3 regions of the Paenibacillus sp. Y301 genome follow, and region 3 is predicted to be linked to each of the others. Evidence: predicted binding sites of a transcription regulator. Region 3 holds the regulator's gene; each other region holds the start of a gene.
The links. Region 3 encodes Rex, which represses fermentation and respiration genes when NADH is low (regulators of the CRP and FNR family bind a similar motif). Its sites were predicted from a motif close to TTGTGAAATATTTCACAA; they were not measured.
Positions count from the first base shown of each region.

Region 1: AC1D69_RS08010 (flavocytochrome c) is a predicted target of Rex. The motif match lies at 3,464-3,481, and genes of this name have one in related genera.
Region 2: adhE (bifunctional acetaldehyde-CoA/alcohol dehydrogenase) is a predicted target of Rex. The motif match lies at 2,372-2,389, and genes of this name have one in related genera.

Region 1 covers NZ_JCAIUL010000003.1:329,239-336,517, forward strand. Annotated here, with positions in the region: gene AC1D69_RS07995 (aldo/keto reductase) at 1-556, opposite strand, end outside; gene AC1D69_RS08000 (response regulator transcription factor) at 949-1,746, opposite strand; gene AC1D69_RS08005 (sensor histidine kinase) at 1,721-3,346, opposite strand; gene AC1D69_RS08010 (flavocytochrome c) at 3,521-5,290, shown strand; gene AC1D69_RS08015 (metal-dependent hydrolase) at 5,423-6,067, opposite strand; gene AC1D69_RS08020 (DUF4349 domain-containing protein) at 6,344-7,279, shown strand, end outside.
Region 2 covers NZ_JCAIUL010000001.1:330,670-337,948, forward strand. Annotated here, with positions in the region: gene nirD (nitrite reductase small subunit NirD) at 17-343, shown strand; gene AC1D69_RS01590 (formate/nitrite transporter family protein) at 381-1,166, shown strand; gene AC1D69_RS01595 (Crp/Fnr family transcriptional regulator) at 1,356-2,072, opposite strand; gene adhE (bifunctional acetaldehyde-CoA/alcohol dehydrogenase) at 2,463-5,075, shown strand; gene pflB (formate C-acetyltransferase) at 5,346-7,279, shown strand, end outside.
Region 3 covers NZ_JCAIUL010000001.1:521,225-528,503, reverse strand. Annotated here, with positions in the region: gene AC1D69_RS02630 (hypothetical protein) at 1-272, opposite strand, end outside; gene AC1D69_RS02625 (cell wall elongation regulator TseB-like domain-containing protein) at 505-1,020, opposite strand; gene AC1D69_RS02620 (amidohydrolase) at 1,056-2,369, opposite strand; gene AC1D69_RS02615 (redox-sensing transcriptional repressor Rex) at 2,332-3,006, opposite strand; gene dinG (ATP-dependent DNA helicase DinG) at 3,046-5,904, opposite strand; gene AC1D69_RS02605 (tetratricopeptide repeat protein) at 6,067-6,696, opposite strand; gene panD (aspartate 1-decarboxylase) at 6,824-7,207, opposite strand; gene panC (pantoate--beta-alanine ligase) at 7,200-7,279, opposite strand, start outside.

The sequences.
Region 1 (7,279 bases), on a different contig from region 3:
GCTCATTAGCTGGCTTTTGGCGAAGGAGGTTAAATATGACTTGAAGTGCTTTTAGACCCGGAACGTCCAAGCAGAATAATCCCTCCTCGATCGTCTCTACACTGACGCCGAAATGACGGATCTTTCCTTCCTGTTGTAACTTCTCTAGTACTTCAAAGACTCGACCATCCTTCAGAATGGCAAGTGGCGGACAGTGTATCTGATACAAATCAATTCTTTCACGTTGCAATCGCTTTAGACTATTCTCACAATACTGACGAATGGCTTCTTCTGAGTAATTGGCGGGGTCCTGAATATCACCTGCACGGCAAAATTTCGTAGCAATATGTACAGTATCTTCTTTACCTTTCGTGGCTGTAGCTAGTAACTCCTCTGCATGCCCCGAACCGTAAACATCTGCCGTGTCAAAGAAATTAACACCTTCATCCATAGCATGTTGAAGACCGGCAATAGCTTCTTGATCATTAGAATTTCCCCAATCTCCTCCAATAGCCCACGTTCCAAAGCTAACCTCACTAACCTTCAGTTCAGTATTGCCTAGTATACGATATTTCATATATTCTCCTCCTCAATAACTATAGTTCGATCTATCTATCAACATTAAACAATAATGAAATCGTTTGCAAGCATGTTAATTGTTGCTTCGTCCAATCGACATTGTTGAACTTAAGATGGGTGATGAAGGAATTATCGTACAGATGAAGCGATTGGGCTGAATTTTGCAGAGATATACAGAAGAAAAGGAAATTATCATCTCGCTTGTAATCCTATAAACTTGTGAGAAAAGGAGACATTATTCTAGTCCATGCAGTACGTTCCCTTTGCGAAGCTTTTAACGGTAATAGCAGGTTTTCCTGCATAGAAATCATCATGGTACCAAGCCACCACAGCAATTTCGGCTTGCTTATCGTTTTGAATGAATATGAAATCGAAATGAAGAAAGATTCTCTAATCCATGGTTAAGAATGTTATCCTTCTTTGATTCTTATAATCTACTGGACTGATCCCGACTCGGCTTTTGAATACGCGACTGAAATAATATTGATTTGTATAACCAATTTTGATCGCTAGATCACCAATTTTAATGTTATGCATGGAGTCATCCATAATTTCCTTTGCTTTCGAGATGCGAAGCTCCGTCAGGTATTCCAGAAAAGATGCTCCAACCTCATGTTTCATTCGCTTACTCAAATACGTAGAGTTGATGTGAAATAAGGCTGCTACATTAGGTACCGACAGTTGTGGATCATTGTAATGCTGGTTAATATAATCTATTATCTTCTCCATTATCGGAGAGAGTTCAGGGGATTGTAGTATCGGCGGGTGCTGCACAATATCCTTTTCTTGTTCAATGACCACATCAGGATGAAGGTCGTGCAAGTGGTTGCATATCTTTGCCAGCAAAAGATTGAGATCACTCTTGGGCACGGGCTTCAACAAATAATCATAAGCATGCAATTGAACAGCTCTTCGTGCATATTCGAAATGATCGTATCCGCTTATAATCACTACCACCATGTGAGGATATCGATTCTTCACGAATTGGACTAGATCGAGGCCTTTCATTCCCGGCATATTAATATCCGCAAATAATACATCCGGTGTAGATTGTTCAATTAGAGATAGAGCCTCGTCCGCGTTTCTTGCTTCTGCTGATGCTTCAAAAGGTAGCCGGCTTTCTTGAATAAATTGGCGTAATCCTTTACGAATAATCTTCTCATCATCCATGATCAGGACTTTCCACATCTTTGTCACCTCCAAGCGGTAAGTTTAACGTCATACGCGTGATTCCTTTTCCACTGCTTATCTGTAAACCGTAGAGATCGCCATAAGCCAACTTAATGCGTTTATTCACACTGTATAGACCGAAACCAATCTCACCATTTCTATCTTTTCCGTTATGCAACATTTCCTGAAGCGATGCCAATCTTGATTCTGGGATATCAACTCCGTTATTCTCAACGGTGACTAACAATTGACCTTCTTGTTCATATGCGTTGATCGAAATTTTACTTTTTTGGTCAGTTAGCCTTTTGATTCCGTGATAGATGGCATTTTCAACGAGCGGTTGAAGTATGAAGCGAATGATATGCTGTTGTTCTAAATGTTCATCATAGCGCAGTTCGTACTCTAGAATATCCTCATATCGAACACATTGAATGTTCATGTAGCTCTCGACATGTTGAAACTCTTTTTCCAATATTACAGATTGACTGCCACAACCCAGCCCAAGCCGGAAATAGGTACCTAGAGATTCAACGATTTCCACGACATCATTTGCTTCATGACTCGCAGCCATCCATTGAATGGTATCCAGTGTATTATATAAAAAATGTGGCTTAATCCTTTCGTGAATCATTTGTAGCTCCATTTCTTTCTTCTCTTGCTGAGATTGATACAGCTTAATAAGCATTTGATTGAAGCCACGCCCCAACTCACCAATCTCATCGCGGCGTTGATCGTTGGATCGCACGCTCCAATCCCCAATCTCTACTTGTCTCATCAATTGACGTAATGCATGTAATGGCTTAACTATGGAGGAGCCTAGTAATATAACAAGAATCAAAAAGAAAACTCCAACTACGATTCCGACCATAAGGGCCGACCGCTGAGTCTTTATGATACCTTGGGAGAGTTGGGATTCCGGTACTTGAAAGATGAGTCTCCAACCTGGAACAGCAGCGATGGAAGCTGTAAAGGTGGACAGTGGTTCTCCGGAATACTCTGACTCTGATTGGGACTGTGAAGATTCTGAATTCACAATAAGTGATCCACGTCCGTCATAAACCATAATCTCTTGTGCGATTTCTTTCATTTTATCGATGGGAACTGCGGCTGAAATGTAAGCAACATCTTGATTTAAAAGCGGTTTAACGCGATATAGGATTACGACGATATCTGCTTCATTGGCCGCCTTGGAAGTAATTACGTTGCTAACAATGTAGGGGGCATCCGAAGAGATAAGTTCTGTATAATAGTCTCGGTTTAAGATGGAGAAGGACTTGCTATCTGACGTCCAGGATACGCCATTGTGATTTACGATCCGAATAGACTCGTAATCATGACTACGTCGTTGTTCTAGCTTGCGACTTTCGAGTAACAGTTCATCCCGAGTCCATTGGTGATCCGCCGCGAGGGTCGCGAGCATTTCGATTTCTCCGGTCCTCTGCTGAAACCAATAGGATATTTGTTCGCTCCGGGCATTGACGATCTGCTGGGTTAGGGATTCGTTGAGCGGCACGACCGTTCGTTCCATTTCCAAGCAAATGGTACCCAATAACGCCAGAAATAATAAGAGAAAGCATCCTCCAGTATAATACGTAATTTTTCGTTGTATAGATTTCATCCCATTATTACAGCATATTGGCACCCAATGTGAAGTGAGAAGAATCACTTGTCCGAAATGGATAAGAAAAGCCGAAATGTGTAAATACATTTGGCAAGGTATATCCTAAAATGATATTTGTACTATTTTTCACAATGTATAACGTTCAATATAAACAGGATTAGGGGAGAAGTTATGAGAAGACACACGGGGAGAATATGTTCAATTATGATGGTGCTGGTGCTTGTATTCACGATGGTCGCTTGTGGATCAAAGAATGCATCAGATGATACGACTACTGCTATTGGAGTTGGTAATGGAAAGCATGGTGACATTAAAGTGGAGGTAACCTTTGTAAATGGAGGAATTACCGAAGTGAAGGTGCTAGAGCAGAAGGAGAACAAAGTTCTGTCAGAACCTGTATACACCCAATTGAAAGAAAATGTGATGCAGTCAAATAGTGTTGAAGTCGACGTGATCAGTGGATCTAGTGAGACAAGTAAGGGGTATTTAGATGCGATTGCGGATGCAATTGCTAAATCTGGCATTGTGTTAGCGACAGGTAGCACAGCAACAGGTGCTAAGGAGCTTGGTGAGTCTGAACAAACCTATGATGTAGTTATTATCGGTGCAGGCGGTGCTGGGTTAAGTGCAGCACTAGAAGCGGGAGAGGCCGGAAAAAGTGTCGTTGTCTTGGAAAAAATGCCAACCATTGGCGGTAATACACTGATCTCCGGTGGGGAGATGAATGCCCCCAATAACTGGGTTCAACAAGCGCTCGGTATTACCGATGATAGTGTTGAATTATTTTATGAGGATACAATGAAGGGTGGCGATAACCTGGGCCAACCCGAGATTGTGAGGATTCTGTCCGAGAAAGCGCTTGGATCAGCTGAATGGTTACATGATGTGGTAAAAGTTGAGTTCTTACCGGATCAATTATTCCAGTTCGGGGGACATTCGCGCAAACGTGCACTTATCCCTGTCGGTCACACGGGAACGGAAATGATTACCAAACTTAAAACCAAGGCGGATGAGCTAGGAATTGCGATCAAGACGAACATGAAGGCAGAGCAATTGCTGACGGATGAGAGTGGTAAAGTAGATGGAGTCATAGCAACAACTAACGATCAAAAGATAACCTTTCATGCAAATAAAGGCGTTATTATAGCGACAGGTGGATTTGGTTCTAATATAGAGATGCGTAAAAAATATAATCCGGAAATGGATGAAACCTATATGTCTACAGACACGCCAGGGACGACTGGAGACGGAATTATTATGGCTCAGAAAATCAATGCAGATATTACGAATATGGAGAATATTCAAACTTATCCAGTCTGTAATCCCATCACAGGTGTAATTTCACTTGTGGCTGATTCCCGGTTCGATGGCGCGATACTGATTAACCAAGGTGGAAAGCGGTTCGTGGAAGAATTGGAACGACGCGATGTGATTTCGCAGGCCATTCTGGCACAAGAAGGTCGCTACGCTTACCAATTCTGGAATCAGCAGATTGCTGATATCGGAAAAACGATTGAAGTGCATCAAGATGAGTATGAACAATTAATCAAGGATGGTCTACTCTACAAGGCAGATACCATTGAGGACGCAGCAAAATTCTTCGATGTAGATGTAAAGACGCTACAGGAGACTGTGAGCAAGGTTAATGAGTATGCGAAGACGGGTAAAGATCTTGATTACAATCATCGCGGTGGGCTCATTTCACTAGAAAGCGGTCCTTATTATATTCAAAAAGCAATTCCTTCGGTTCATCATACGATGGGTGGATTGGTCATTGATACGAAGGCCCATGTTCTGACGAAAGAAGGGACTGTTATTCCTGGGCTATTCGCCGCTGGAGAAGTTACTGGTGTGGTTCATGGGGGTAACCGATTAGGTGGAAATGCCATATCTGACATTGTTACTTTTGGCCGAATTGCGGGTCAAGAGGTCGCAAAGTAAATAAAATATAGCGTCATTTATTTGAAAATGGACTGGGTAAGGGAATTTCCTTATCCAGTCCATTTGTGTGTGTTCTCCTGTTGCTACAGAGAGCACATAAGAAATAGTAGCTGCTTCGAGGAATATCTAGTATTAGAGGTGCAACTTTATAGATCCTTTATAAATGGGAGACAACCATTTCACACCTTGTGGTGTTAACGTATCTGCAAGTAAATGAGAAAGATAACTAGTGGTCGCTACAGCCATTAAGCCTTTAACTTGTAGTTGCTGTTCCATGCCATAACTGATGATTCCCCATATACATACTGCCCACACGGTGTGGGTCATTCCTCGATGTCTCAACCAAGGTGCCCATGCAATAAATAGGCCAAGACCGATTAACCACATCATATTAAAATACCAACCACCATACATGATTAAACCACCGATCAGACTGACCAGAGCATTACGAATCAATCCCTCTTTGGTAATGAAGCCAAATAGTAAAGCAATTAAACACACGATAGAATACTCCGGATAAAATGACTGTTCAGATAGAAATAAAAAGGTTAGCACGGATACGGATATGACACCGCCCCAGACAAGGAGTTGACGAAGTTGTTTGGAGACTTTGCCAATTCTCGAGCTTAGAATACTGGGTCCATCAAGATCTGCACTCAAAGCTGAAAAAGCCGATACTGCAATATAAATAGCTGCATTCTGGACCGTAAATGGATAATACATGGCGGCAGCAACACCGATAACTGTTCCAATAGCAAGATGTGTGGTACCTTTCATAGAACCTCCTGTGACTGACAAAATTGAATTGAAATCTGAGATGCAAACGTATGTTTGCTGTATTATTATACACACAGATCCTATATAGAAACAAGATCATTTCTAAAGAGAATCCATTCATTTCAGAAAGCTAGATGATTCTTTATTAGGATGTGCAACCTTCCAAGTATTGTAAGCGTCTTTTAAGAAAGCGCGTCTGACTCTGAATCACAGATTTAAGAAGATCTTGATCGGAATTGGTAGCGTTAATTGAAGAGAAGTGGGAGGAGAAAACACATGCGTAAACGGGGGTTTATTTGCATTCTGTTATTATCTATGTTGTTACTAACTAGCTGTGGTTCTGCATCTAATTCGGATCGAGCGGGGAATTTAAACGATGCTGCAGAACAGACGGATTTCAAAGCAGACAGTAGTACGGAAGCTTCTGCAAACTCACAAGTCACTGCTAAGGATGTAGCTGTAGAATCTGCCTCTCTGGCAAAGAAAGTATCCGAATCCGAAGTAGTGACAGGCCAACAGACGGGTACAACATCTACACCTGCGGTACCTGTTGATCAACTAGCTGGGTTTAATAGTAGTGCTTCAACGGCAGAGGCACTGAACAAGAAACTCATATATACCGCTAATCTAGTGATGCAGGTCAAGGACTACGCAACGACACAGTCAGAAGTGAGAAATTTGGTCTCCCTCTCGGGGGGATATATTGTAGAATTTACAGAGAATCAGTCTACACAAGAGGTCGGAGGCTCCTTTATACTTAAAGTGCCAGCGAATGGATTTGCATCGTTATTAAATAATATAGAGAAATTAACACATGAGTCGCTACAACAAAGTATCAAAGGTCAAGATGTATCAGAGGAATATGTAGATCTGGAATCTCGTCTGAAAGTAAAGGAACTCATGGAGACGCAGTATACAGAGTTTATGAAAAAAGCAACAAAGACAACTGAATTGGTAACTTTCGCGAATGAGTTAGGTGCAATCCAAGAGGATATTGAACAAATCAAGGGGAGAATGCGATACATTAACAAAAACGTATCGTACTCTACGATAGAAATTCGATTGTATCAACCGGAAGGTAAGGTCGACCCAGCCATAGTGAAAGAGGAGAAGGAACCGCTATTGGAACGCGCGAACGATGCTCTTAAGGGAACGATAGATGTGCTTACACTCTTGTTCCAGTGGTTAGTTGTTATTCTGTTTGGTGCTTTA
Region 2 (7,279 bases), 190 kb from region 3:
AATGGAGATGGATCAAATGGAAATGACAACACAATATTATTCTGTTGGTTCGCTAGATGAGTGTTTAGTACAGGTAGGTCGAGTTGTTATTATTGAAGGTCAGGAGATTGCTATATTCCGGACTTCGGATGGGAACATTTACGCATTGGCAAATAAATCTCCACATCCTAAGGGCGGACCATTAGCGGAAGGAATTATATCGGGTCATTATATATATGACCCTTTGTATGACTGGAAGATTGACCTAACGACTGGAGCTGTGCAAGCTCCAGACTCTGGGCAAGTTGTGACCTATCCTGTTATTGTAAATAATAGAGATATTCAAATTGGATTTTATAAGTAACTACTATAGACATTAGATATACCAGGAGGTGGTCCACATATATACACAAAGTGTAGAGACCATGGTGGAGACAGCGGTTAAGAAAAAAGAAAAGATGAATGAAAGTTTAGTTCGTTATATAATAGCTGCTGCATTAGCTGGCGCCTATGTGGGAATAGGGATTATCCTTATTTTCTCATTAGGTGCCCCACTAGCTGCAATAAAGTCTCCATTCCAATCACTCATTATGGGAGGCTCGTTCGGAATTGCACTGACTTTGGTCATCTTTGCGGGTTCAGAGTTATTTACTGGGAATAATATGCTCTTTACGATGAGTACATTAGCAGGGAAGACAACGGTGAAGGATACCCTTAAGAACTGGAGCATCGTATTTATAGGTAATTTACTAGGTGCTTTGGTACTTTGTTTATTGGTTTTAGGAGCCGGCCTATTTAAAGATATCCCTGCGGAACACCTTATTTTTACAGCTGTAGCTAAAAAGATGAATCTCCCCGTCATGGAGTTATTTTTCCGAGGAATTCTTTGTAACTGGCTAGTATGTCTAGCTATCTGGATGTCGATGCGAGCAAAAGAGGAAGTCGCTAAATTAATTCTCATCTGGTGGTGTCTATTTGCCTTTATCGCAAGTGGTTATGAGCATAGCGTGGCTAATATGACGTTATTGAGTATAGCTACTTTATTACCGAATCATCCTGAAACAATATCTATAGCTGGATGGTTACATAATATGATCCCGGTTACTTTAGGAAATATTGTTGGTGGTGGACTGTTCGTGGGCATGGCTTATTGGTTCATTTCACCTGTTCGGAATAAAAAGAAATAATATTATTAAGCAAGTGGTCTAATTATATTAGATATCACAAAAACGACAGTCGAAGGGAGTCTTAATTGCTCCGTATCGGTTGTCGTTTTTGTTATGATGGTTATCTATCTGAAGTGTTCTTATGAAGAAAGAAAGTCCTTCCTCCACAAGAGGTTTCTTGTAGAGGAAGGACTTTCTTTAACATGAGAACTAAATCCGGCAAATTTCGTCTGGACATAGCTCACAGTGGCAAATTTCTTGAAGCATAGAAAGATTCTTAATAACAATCATGCCGCTGTCATATTCGATCGCATCTTTTTTACGCAGATCGCTTAGCATCCGATTGACACTCTCACGAGTGGCACCAATCATATTGGAAAGATCGGTATGGGTAATTTTCTTGTTGATAATAACATTATCCCCTTGTTCTTCTCCGTAAGTGTTACCAAGTCGGATAAGGGTAGAGCAGAGAGCTCCTGGTTTACCGTATAGCATTAAATCACGGAATTTCGTTTGTGTTAAACGATGATGAATCCCCATCCACTTCATGAAATCAATAGCGAATTCACAATGCTGACAGATTAGTATTTCTAAATCTTTATGTTCAATAACACCGATCTCACTCTCTTCAAGTACTTCAGCGTTAAAGCTGTGTTTGGTGCTAAAGAATGGATCAGCCTGACCTACCATATCGCCTGCTTGATACATATATAGGATAAGTTCTTTACCTTCGTCAGTAGATTTAGTTAATTTGATGCGGCCACGTTTAATGTAATAGAGCTTATCCGAGAAATCACCTTCCCAGAAAAGATGAGATCCTTCAGGAACGATGCGGTCTTTCATACTAACTAATAGACGATTAAAATTCGATTCGGAAAAGCAGCTCGTATTTCCATGGGCTTCGATAACATTAAGATGTTCTTTCATATTCGTTATCCCCTTGTCTTTAATTTTCAGTAAATTTTAAACTAATTATACCGTTAAAAATCACATTTGTGGGAGTATTAAAGCATTAAAAAGTGGCGAATTTAAAAACTTTGTGATAAATTTCACTTTTTGAAGCTTATTTTATGATGAAACATAGAAGAGATGCCTGATTTATCTAGGCTTAAATTGTTTAAATAGTAGAAGGAACAAATAAAAACCAATAAATACATAAAGATGAATAATAAGTTATAAATATAAATGTAAGCGTTTTTGAAAACAAATCAAATAAAAATTAAAGATTGTGAAAGTTTTCACTATGAATCATTCGACAGTTATGTTATGATGAATTCAAGAAATAGATAAACAAATTTTTCAGGGGAGCTGAGAGAAATGGCAGTTAAAAATGAAGTAGTCCAAGATAAGAAACAAGGAACAGAGGAATACATTCAGTCCTTGATTGACAAAGCTAATGTCGCTCAAGCAGCATTCATGGAAATGGATCAAGAACAGATTGATAAAATTGTTCAGGCTATGGCTATCGCGGGTTCAGACCAACATATGTATCTTGCAAAATTAGCAGTGGAAGAAACAGGTAGAGGTGTTTATGAAGACAAGATCATTAAGAATATGTTCGCAACAGAATATGTTTACCACGGAATAAAGAATGAAAAAACAGTGGGCGTTATCGAAGATAATGCATATGAAAGTTTCCAAAAAATTGCTGAGCCAGTCGGAACGATCATGGGTATCACTCCTGTAACTAATCCAACTTCAACAACGATGTTTAAAGCTCTCATCTCTATTAAGACTCGTAACCCAATTATCTTTGGTTTTCATCCATCCGCTCAAAAGTGTAGTAGTGAAGCAGCAAGAATCCTTGTAGAAGCTGCAGTGAAAGCCGGAGCTCCTGCTAACTGTATTCAATGGATTGAAGAACCTACAATGGACAAAACAAACATCCTAATGAATCATCCTGGTGTTTCAATGATCTTAGCAACCGGTGGTTCAGCAATGGTTAAAGCAGCTTATAGTTGCGGTAAGCCAGCACTTGGTGTAGGACCTGGTAATGTTCCTTGCTTTATCGAAAAGAGTGCTGATATCGATCAAGCGGTAACGGATCTTATTCTTTCTAAATCATTCGATAATGGTATGATTTGTGCTTCTGAACAGGCTGTTATAATAGAAGAACCTATTTTCGATCAAGTGAAGAAAAAGATGATCGCTAATAATTGTTACTTTTTAAATAAAGAAGAAGTTGTGAAGTTAACTGCAGGTGCAATGATCACAGAGAAATGTGCTGTTAACCCAGTGATTGTTGGTCAATCTGCAGTGAAGATTGCTGAAATGTCTGGCATTCAAGTTCCAGCTGGAACGAAGATTCTGGTAGCTGAAATTGAAGGTGTGGGTACTAAGTATCCATTGTCTGCTGAAAAATTAAGTCCAGTACTTGCTTGCTATAAAGTGAAGAATGCTGAACAAGGAATTGCACGTGCAGCTGAAATCGTTGAATTTGGCGGCATGGGACATTCATCTGTTATTCATTCTAATAATGAAGAAGTTATTATGAAGTTCTCGGCTCGCTTGCAAACATGCCGGATCCTAGTCAACTCACCTTCGACACATGGAGCAATTGGTGATCTTTATAATACAAATTTAGCATCATTGACATTAGGTTGTGGATCTTACGGTAAAAACTCGGTTTCATCTAACGTAGGAGCACTCAATTTGATCAATGTGAAAAGGGTGGCTCGTCGTACTGTGAATATGCAATGGTTCAAAATTCCGAACAAGGTCTATTTTGAAAAAGGTTCAACTCAGTATCTTGCCCAAATGCCTGATATCACTCGTGTAGCTATTATCACTGACCCTATGATGGTAAAACTAGGCTATGTTGAGAAAGTTGAACACTACCTTCGTCAACGTCGAGTTCCTGTTGCTATTGAAGTGTTCTCAGAAGTAGAACCAGATCCATCTACAGATACAGTAAGTCGTGGTACAGCTATGATGAATAGATTTAATCCTGACTGTATTATTGCACTTGGTGGTGGTTCACCGATGGATGCTGCCAAAGCAATGTGGTTATTTTATGAATACCCAGATGCTGATTTCAACGGTTTGAAACAAAAATTCTTGGATATTCGCAAACGTATATATAAATATCCATCACTAGGCAAAAAAGCGAAGTTTGTAGCTATCCCAACAACATCTGGTACGGGTTCTGAAGTTACATCTTTTGCAGTTATCACAGATAAGAATAATGGACATACGAAATATCCTTTAGCAGATTATGAGTTAACTCCAGATGTTGCTATCGTAGATCCTGAGTTTGTTTACTCTCTACCTCGCGTTGCTGTAGCAGATACAGGTATGGATGTACTAACACATGCGATTGAAGCTTATGTATCCGTTATGGCTAACGATTATACGGATGGTCTTGCGATCAAAGCGATCCAATTGGTATTTCAATATCTTGAGAAGTCAGCATTGGAAGGCGACAAATTGGCTCGTGAGAAAATGCATAACGCATCGACGATTGCAGGGATGGCCTTCGCTAACGCGTTCTTAGGAATTAACCACAGCTTAGCTCATAAGTGGGGTGGTAAATACCACACAGCACATGGTCGTACGAATGCAATTCTATTGCCTCACGTTATTCGTTACAATGCGAAAAAACCAACGAAGTTCGCTTCGTTCCCTAAATATTCACACTTTGTAGCTGACGAACGTTATGCTGAAATTGCTCGTATCCTAGGATTACCTGCACGCACAACAGAAGAAGGCGTAAATAGCTTAATTAATGCAATCCGTAAAATGAATAAAACATTGGGAATCGAAGAATCATTCCAACAACTAGGATTCGATCCTAAGGAATTCGAATCAGGTGTTGACTACTTAGCAGATCGTGCATTCGAAGACCAATGTACAACAGCGAACCCTAAACTACCATTAGTAACTGAACTTGCAGACGTATATAGAGATGCATTCTACGGTAGATTTGAATAAGAGGAACCTGCTCTAAACCAACGTGACAAATATCACCTCCAAAGTGATATTTGTCACAGTTGTTTTCCAAGATTTGAAGTATAATTGATTATGGATAGAGTTCCTAGGGTAATAGTAGATACGGGGATTTCGTTTCATGTGGCAACGACGCGATAATAAATGTGAAAAAAGTTACAATGTCGAATTTATTCTAGGATCCAAGAGATTTGAGATAACCTTCAAGCTCACTTCTCTAAATAAAATAAAAATATATAGATGGAGGGATTTTAAATGTCGGTTACAGAAAAAGAAATGAAAGAAGTACAGTCTGGTTGGAGAGAGTTCAAGAAAGGTAAATGGTCTAAGAAGGTTAATGTTAATGACTTTATTATCAACAACATTACTCCTTACCTAGGCGATGAAGCTTTCCTAGTTGGTCCTACACAGAACACAACTGATCTATGGAAAATCGTATCAGACTTAACGAAGCAAGAAAGAGATAACGGTGGCGTGTTAGATGTAGATGTTAATACACCTGCTACAATTGTTTCTCATAATCCAGGATATCTAGATAAAGACAAAGAACAAATTGTGGGTGTGCAAACAGATGCACCTTTTAAACGTTCCATTCAACCACAAGGCGGCATTCGGATGATGATTGACGCTTGTGAAGCATATGGATTTAAATTATCCGAAGATGTTATTAAAACATTTACTGATATTCGTAAAACGCATAACCAAGGTGTTTTTGATGCCTATACTTCAGACATGAGAGCTGCTCGTAAAGCGGGTATTATTACAGGACTACCTGATGCATACGGTCGTGGTCGTATCATTGGTGATTATCGTCGTGTAGCACTCTATGGTATTAACTTCCTAATTAAAGATAAGAAGAACGAATTGAATGAAATGGAAGTAGATGTTATTGACGAAGATGTTATTCGCCTTCGTGAAGAACTTTCAGAACAAATTCGTGCTCTAGCTGAACTTAAGAAAATGGCTGATATGCATGGCTTCGATATTTCTGAACCTGCGAAAACAGCTAAAGAAGCATTCCAATGGGTATATTTTGGATACCTAGCTGCAATTAAAGAACAAAATGGTGCTGCGATGTCCCTTGGACGCGTATCTTCATTCCTTGACATATATGTACAGCGTGATATAGCTGAAGGTACTTTGACAGAAGAACAAGCACAAGAAATGGTCGATCATTTCGTTATGAAATTGCGTATGGTTAAATTCCTACGTACACCTGACTATAATGAATTGTTTAGTGGAGATCCTACATGGGTTACAGAATCCATCGGAGGTATGTCCGTTAATGGTCAGACTCGTGTAACAAAGAGTAGCTTCCGTTTCCTTCATACGCTATATAACCTTGGAGCAGCTCCTGAACCTAACTTAACTGTATTGTGGTCAGAGCAACTTCCAGAAGCATTCAAGAAATATTGTTCGAAAGTATCAATTGAGACTAGTGCAATTCAGTATGAGAATGACGATCTAATGCGTCCAATCTACGGTGATGATTATGGCATAGCTTGTTGTGTATCTGCTATGAAAATTGGTAAACAAATGCAATTCTTTGGTGCTCGTGCCAACCTTGCTAAATGTTTGTTGTATGCAATCAATGGTGGCGTAGATGAGAAATCAGGAGCACAAGTTGGACCAGAATACCCAGCTGTTACAGGGGAAGTTCTGAACTACGATGAAGTACTGAAACGTTTCAAACCTATGATGAAATGGTTGTCTAAACTTTATATGAACTCTTTGAACGTCATCCATTACATGCATGATAAATATGCTTATGAAAGAATTGAAATGGCTCTACATGACCGTGATATTCTTCGGACTATGGCTTGCGGAATTGCCGGTCTATCTGTAGCAGCTGACTCACTTAGTGCAATTAAATATGCTACTGTTAAACCGATTCGTAACGAACAAGGAATCGCTGTTGACTTTATCATTGAAGGTGAATATCCTTGTTATGGTAACAATGATGATCGCGTAGATAACATTGCTATTGAATTGGTTGAAACATTCATGGGAATGATCCGTCAGAATAAAGCGTATCGTAATGCGTTACCTACACAATCTATCTTGACGATTACTTCTAACGTCGTATATGGTAAGAAAACAGGTACTACACCTGATGGACGTAAAGCAGGCGAGCCGTTTGCACCAGGGGCTAACCCAATGCACGGACGTGACAAGAAGGGTGCTTTGGC
Region 3 (7,279 bases):
AATTGAAGTGACCGTTTACCAACGATAGATTTGCCTTCAGTCATTAATTCATGAACTAATCCTGGTAACCGAGTTCCTGGTTTAATATCTAGTTTCACTACGACCTCATCGCGGGTAATATCTAATTGAGCATTATTCACTCCGTCATAATCTGTCACTATTTTTTGTAGAGGACTCTGAAGAGTAACTTGTTTATGAACAAACCATCCGCCAAACAAAAGCGAACTTGCGATAACAACTGTCAATGCAATTGGCATTACTCTTAACTTCATATAACAGCCTCCTTCAATATCCATTGATGTCTAATTACTTATGATTTAATTGAATTGATATACAATTACGTATACCACTAGTACACAAATTAGTATATCACATTGAATATACTATTTCGTCGAAAAATTATGGATATATTTAAAATTCTATGTGAATATTCAAAAAAAACTGACGAAAGAATCATTCTTTATAGAATAATTTCGTCAGCTTTTATTTGGTGAATCGTCATTTTTATCGATTGGGTAATGTATATTGTTCTCCTAATTGTGTTCCATCACTGAATCTATAGAATCGATAGTAGTAATGATCTTTCTCTTTGTAAAAGAGTTGCCACACAGGGGTCCCATGAAACAACCCGAGCTGTAAACGAATCTCATCAATGTTTGGAAGATCACTCTGAATAATAGCAGTAATCTGTCTTTCAGATAATCCATCCTTTATAAATTCGCTATGCACAGACCCAGATGTTTCGTCTACGTTGTACTCATCTGTGAATGGAACCCACACGATAAGAGCTTGATCATCCTTATTTTTACCTTCGATGACCCAGACTACATTATCCCACACCGATTTGTCCGTTTTTGTGACTTTCACTAATTCGGTTTGTTTCTTTGCTGCTGTAATAGCGATGTCTTCCTGGCTCCATTGGTCCTTCATAACATATATGTAATAACGATAGAGTCCAAACAATACAACCACACAGATTGCAATTCCTAGTAAAATCCATCTCTTCTTGTTCTTCTTCAACCTGAACTTCCTTTCATCAGGAATAGCCTATCATCTTAGCGGTTTAATAAGCCTTCAAAAGATGACTGAGCTTCACGATGAATCCGCTCTTCATCCATAGTAAGACAAGCCCCATTCTTTACAACTTGTTTGCCGTTAACCCACACATGCTCTACATCTTTACTACTTGCAGAGTAAATGGAATGTGAGATGAAGTCTGTATGTGGTAGGAAATGAGCCTGATCGGTATTTAATGCGATAAAGTCTGCTTTCATACCTGGTGCCAATCTACCTATGTTTTCTAGAAATAGAGATTTGGCTCCATAACTAGTACCCATTCGAAGTGCTTCAGCAGCAGGAATTGCTGTTGGATCTCCTGAAATACCTTTGTGAATAAGCGCTGCTAGACGCATTTCTTCAAACATATCTAAATTGTTATTGCTCGCTGGACCATCTGTTCCTAAGGATACAGTTACGCCTGCCTTCAATAGATCTGTGACCCGTGCAATACCACTTGCTAACTTCAAGTTGCTTCCTGGGTTATGTGACACGCCCACTTGATGGGCAGCTAATATGTCAATTTCTTCATCTGTCAAATGTACACCATGAGCGACAAGAGATGGACGTGTGAACATGCCGAGTTTCTCTAAATGTTGAACAGGTCTAAGACCATAATCAGTCACATTCTGTGCCACTTCACTCAGCGTCTCAGACATGTGTGTATGCATCGGAAGATCTAGATCATGCGCTGCCTGTACAAACTTCTCAAAAAAGGATGGAGGACATGTGTAAGGCGCGTGCGGGGACATCATCGTAGTAATACGTCCTTCTGCTTGACCGTTCCAATCTTTTGCAAAGGCAATCGCTTCTTGAAGTTTATGTTGTTGCATTTCTTCTGAACAGAACCCAATAACACCTCTTGTTAGTACCGCACGAATACCCGATTCTTGCACTACTTTAGCGACTTGATCCATATGATCATACATGTCTAGAAAAGTAGTTGTTCCACCTTTTAACATTTCCAATACAGAGAGCGATGATCCCCAATAAACATCTTTTGAGGTAAACTTCTCCTCCATTGGCCACATTTTTTCCTGCAACCACACTTGGAGAGCTAAATCATCACCATAACCTCTTAGTAATGACATCGCCGCATGCCCGTGTGTATTCACAAGTCCAGGTAAAAATAGAAGATGCGTACCATCAACGACGGGGATATGATCAGAATCAGCTGGTTTGTCCTCGCCAATATACGTTATAAGGTCATCTTCAATAAGCATATAGCCCTTTACAACGGATTGTTCATTATTCAGAACAGCAAACGTACCATTCTTAATGATCCATTTCTGTGTTTGATTGTTCACTGTCATGTGATTCTTCCTTTCCATTATCCAAATAATAAGCAAGACTAAGCATATCCGTTGTGAAATCAGCTGCATGAATACGAACATCCGCTGGAGCTTTCAACACAACAGGTGCAAAATTCAAAATCGCCTTAATCCCAGCTTCTATTAACTTATCTGCAACATGCTGTGCTTCTGTTTCTGGAACCGTAATAATACCTATTCTTATATTTTGTTGCTTAATGGTATCCACTAGATCCTCCATAGGTTGGACCTTTAACGTATTAATAACGGAACCTACCTTGGGAGCATACGAATCAAAAACAGCGATAATCTTTAAATTTTCCTTTAGATAAGCATTGTAATTGGATAAAGCATGACCAAGATTACCTGCACCTATTAGAACCACATTGATTTGTTGATCGAGATTCAGGATATGACCAATCTTCTCAATCAAATAGGCCACGTCATATCCTATACCTTTACGTCCGAAGTCTCCAAAATAAGCGAGATCTTTACGAATTTGTGCAGGATTCAAATCGAGTTTTTGACCTAACTCCTGTGAAGAGACAGTGGCTACTTCACGTCTCTGAAGATCTGAAAGATAACGCAGATATACAGGTAATCTGCGTACAACAGCTTCTGAAATTTTTTCAGATTTCATTCTTGCTCCCCCTAATTATTAACTCTTTAGGATCCTTCTTCAAGAAGGATCCCTTTCACTTAACCACTCTGAAATCCGTGGAACCATTTGATTGGTCGGCATATGCTCCATCTTAGGACCAGGTAATGAATACAGGAAATGTTTGCCGTAATATGATTCGATTACTCGCGTATCATATACGATTACAATCCCCCTATCATTCGCAGTACGCACTAACCGACCAAATCCTTGTTTGAACCGAATGACCGCTTGCGGAACCGACAGTTTCATGAATGGATTTTTCTTTTGTTGCTTAAGAAGTTCACTCTTTGCTTCAACCAAAGGATGGTTCGGTGGCTGAAATGGTAGTCGAACAATGGCCAAACAAGTCAGTGCTTCACCGGGAATATCGACACCTTCCCAGAAGCTACTTGTTCCTAACAGTACCGATGCACTACTGTCTTGAAAACGACGAATCAACTTGCTTCGACTTCCAGTATCAACACCTTGGCCGAGTATCGTTATATCACTTGAGGACAGTTCATTACGTAATGGTTCATAAACTTGACGAAGCATGCGATAGGATGTGAATAACACTAACATACGTCCATGCGTAGCTATAGCTGTGTCAGCTAACGACTTCACCAGCGTCTCTACAAAAAGAGCATCTCCTACACTTCCCTTAACACTTGGAAAGTCACGTGGAATCACGAGCAATGCCTGATCACGATATCGAAAAGGCGAAGGTAGCTGAACTGTTACAAGTCGACCTTGATCTGATGCTTCTTGTAAGCCTAGATTTTCAATCATATACTGAAAGGATTTCTCGATAGATAACGTTGCTGAAGTTAGAATAATACTCTTCTTTTTATCGAAGAACACTTCCTTCAACTGCTTGCTTACATCGACAGGCACGGCATACAATTGTAGAGATTTGCTACGAAAATGTCCATTAGCCTCCATCCAGTAAACATTGCCTAAATCGTTAAGCGCCATGAACATGTGAAGATCTTCGCGTTCACTCGATAAATCCTTAATCAGACCGCTTATGTCCGTTATCAGACTATCTGAGTTGAAATCGTCTAGTTCTTTAATGTCGTTCAACATTCTCTCCGATTTACGAATGACCTCTCCAAGCGTTACGTATATTTGATTCTCAATTGCAGACAAGAGTTCCCAATCCTTTGGTTTCTTTGTAGGTTGCAATCGAAGCACGAATTGTCCAGTCTCACCAGGTGCTGCATCACTTCGCTCGGGAAGAAGAGCAAACAACATATCATTCAGTCGGTCCCAGTGCTCCTTCACTTCAATTAATTCGCCACTCAATATATCGATTGAAGTTATCCAATCCGAAGCCTTTTCATCATGTGAAGAACGAAGTTGTTGAATTAACGCTGGAAATTGTCCATTACGATTATCTTTATACAGTCTTGTAAGTGTATGGACGACGGTGAAATATTTCATATGAAGACCTAAATGCTTACCTGCCACGTCTTCTAAATGATGTGCTTCATCAATAACTAAGTGCTCATAAGCAGGTAATAATTGATGTCCAGCTTTAACATCCGTAAATAACTTAGAGTGGTTCGTAATAACCACATCAGCAATTCCCGCTTCATGCTTAGCACGATGATAATAACATTTACGGAACCAAGGGCAGGCACGGCCAAGACATGAATCAGAGTCACTAGAGACGGTTTCCCAGAAATCTCCGCCACGCCCTCCAAGATTCAGTTCTTCATCATCACCGTTCTCCGTCTGTGCTAACCATACAATCATCTGTGCGGCTAAGATTACATCTTCTTTAGGATTAGCGAAGTCTCTCTTGTTTATTTTATGTTCAAATTTTCTCAAACACAAATAATGCTGTCTCCCTTTGAAAATAGCCGCTTTAAATGGAAAGGGAACGACCTGAGTCAGTAATGGAATATCTCGTTCCCTTAATTGTTCCTGAAGGTTAATGGTGTGTGTACTTACCATGACTTTCTGCTCATTTTTCACACTCTGATAAATGGCAGGAATTAAGTATCCTAACGATTTCCCAGTGCCCGTCCCTGCTTCAATTAGAAGATGCTTATCATTCGCAAGTGCATTCATCACTTCACCAAACATCATGCTCTGTGATTCACGCGGCTCATATTGTGGCATAATTTCTCGAAGCCGTTCTTCAATATTCTCAAGGAATCGCGGGAAATCCATGGATTTCAGAGGATTATCATCTGCATCATTACGCGGTGTTGAGATATCGATCCAATCTTCTACGGCTAGAGCCAATTGTCGGTAAAAGGTATGACTCTCAAGGTCCTGTGCGGGTTCACTTTCCTTCTCACGACATAGACCATCGAAATACCAAGCTAAATCACTATCCTCATCACCAAATAACTCACTCAACCTTTGAAGTGTAATCAATGGTAAACTAATCAATTCATCCAGACATTTCAATAATACATGCGCTGTTGCTAATGCATCACTGTCGGCCTGATGGGGTCGATCGTGCTGAATACCAAATTGTGTAGATACCAGACCTAATTGGTAAGTGGTTAACGATGGGAAACAGATTTTCAGGAAATCTATCGTGTCCAGTATACGACCGTTGTATGGTAAATAACCACATCGATCAAGTGCATTTTGCAAAAAATTAAAATCAAACGAAACATTATGCCCGACTAATACCACATCATCAAGCATGGGAACTAACTCCATCATCATCTCTTCTAAAGAAGGAGCGTTCTCAACATCACTATTGGTTATACCTGTTAAATTAGAAATAAATGGCGGGATTGGAATCCCTGGATTAACATAAGACCCGTAAACACGGGATATCGATTGATCTTCTTCGATTATGGCAAGTCCAACTTGAATAATTTCATCGGCGGACTGGTTGCCTGTTGTTTCAAAGTCCAGTACGGCAAATTTCATGTTTAAATATTCCCTTCAATCCAGTCTCTCTAACAGCATAACAGAAGATCAGAATTTATTCATCAAGTAGACCCAGCTAAGCCATCATTTTTAAAGGACGGAAGAAAAGGCGATACTCCGTCGCTTTCGCAAGTACGGGCATCGCCTTAATTTGAGTCAATACTAAATTAATGAAATGAGCTGACTTCCATACTGGAGTTGACCGCGATTTTGATTGCAAACTTGCAGATTAATAAGTGGATCAGGTAAGCTCGGATCATTTTGTAAGGCTAATGTGAAATATTCCTGGGCTTTCCCCGTATCCGCAAGTTTAGCTTGAATACAGCCTAATGCATTGTAGATCATAGCTTTCAACTTCTTATGCTCCGCCAGTGGAAGAATCCATTGGAAATGTTCTAAAGCTTCTGTCGTTTCCTCCAAATGAAGGTGAGCCATCGCAATATACATCCGAGCAAGTAAACTGTCTGGATAATCGTAGACGATCTGAGAAAATTGCTGTATAGATTGACGATACATCAGTAACTTATAATAACCCTGTCCTCTAACAAAAGAATCCATTCCCATCTCAGGGGTGTCCCCTAAAGGAAATACAGGTGGAAGCACCGTATGTTCTCGGAACGTACTCATTTTGTCTTCAAAGGCTAACCACTCCTCAATTATCCCATCGCTCATGGCCTTAAGCATATTCCATCTTTGAATCAATAGCTGCTTTTGGGACTCTTGCGCGGTTGGGTAATGCTTGACAATTTCCCCTAACATGTGGTTCATTTCAGCGAATACATGTTGAAACATGGCCTGCATCCCACCCTTAACCATAATGAAATCAGTGCGTCTTCCTGCTTTCATTTTTTGTTGAAGTGGTCCTTTTCATGCGCCATCCCATACATTACATAATATGTTGAGAACTCTTACCTAATTATTAGCGAATCGTTGCATGTACTTCTTTATCCATTAACTCAATCGGTTGATTCTTCTCATCTACAAATACTACCGTAGGTTTGTGAGAAGCAAGTTCCTCTTGAGAAATCATCGCATATGAAATAATAATAACTGAATCTCCAGGTTGAACTAATCGAGCTGCTGCGCCGTTAAGACAAATAACGCCAGTTCCACGTGGACCAGGAATCACATACGTTTCTAGACGAGCTCCGTTGTTATTATTTACAATCTGTACTTTCTCATTCTCAAATAAATCTGCTGACTCCATTAAATCTTCATCTATGGTAATACTACCTACATAATTTAAATTAGCTTCCGTGACCGTTGCACGGTGGATCTTGGACTTCATGATATGTCTATACAAGAGATAATACCTCCTTTGGAGTGAATAACATATTGTCTATAAGTCGCGTCTTTCCAAACTTCACAGCCACAG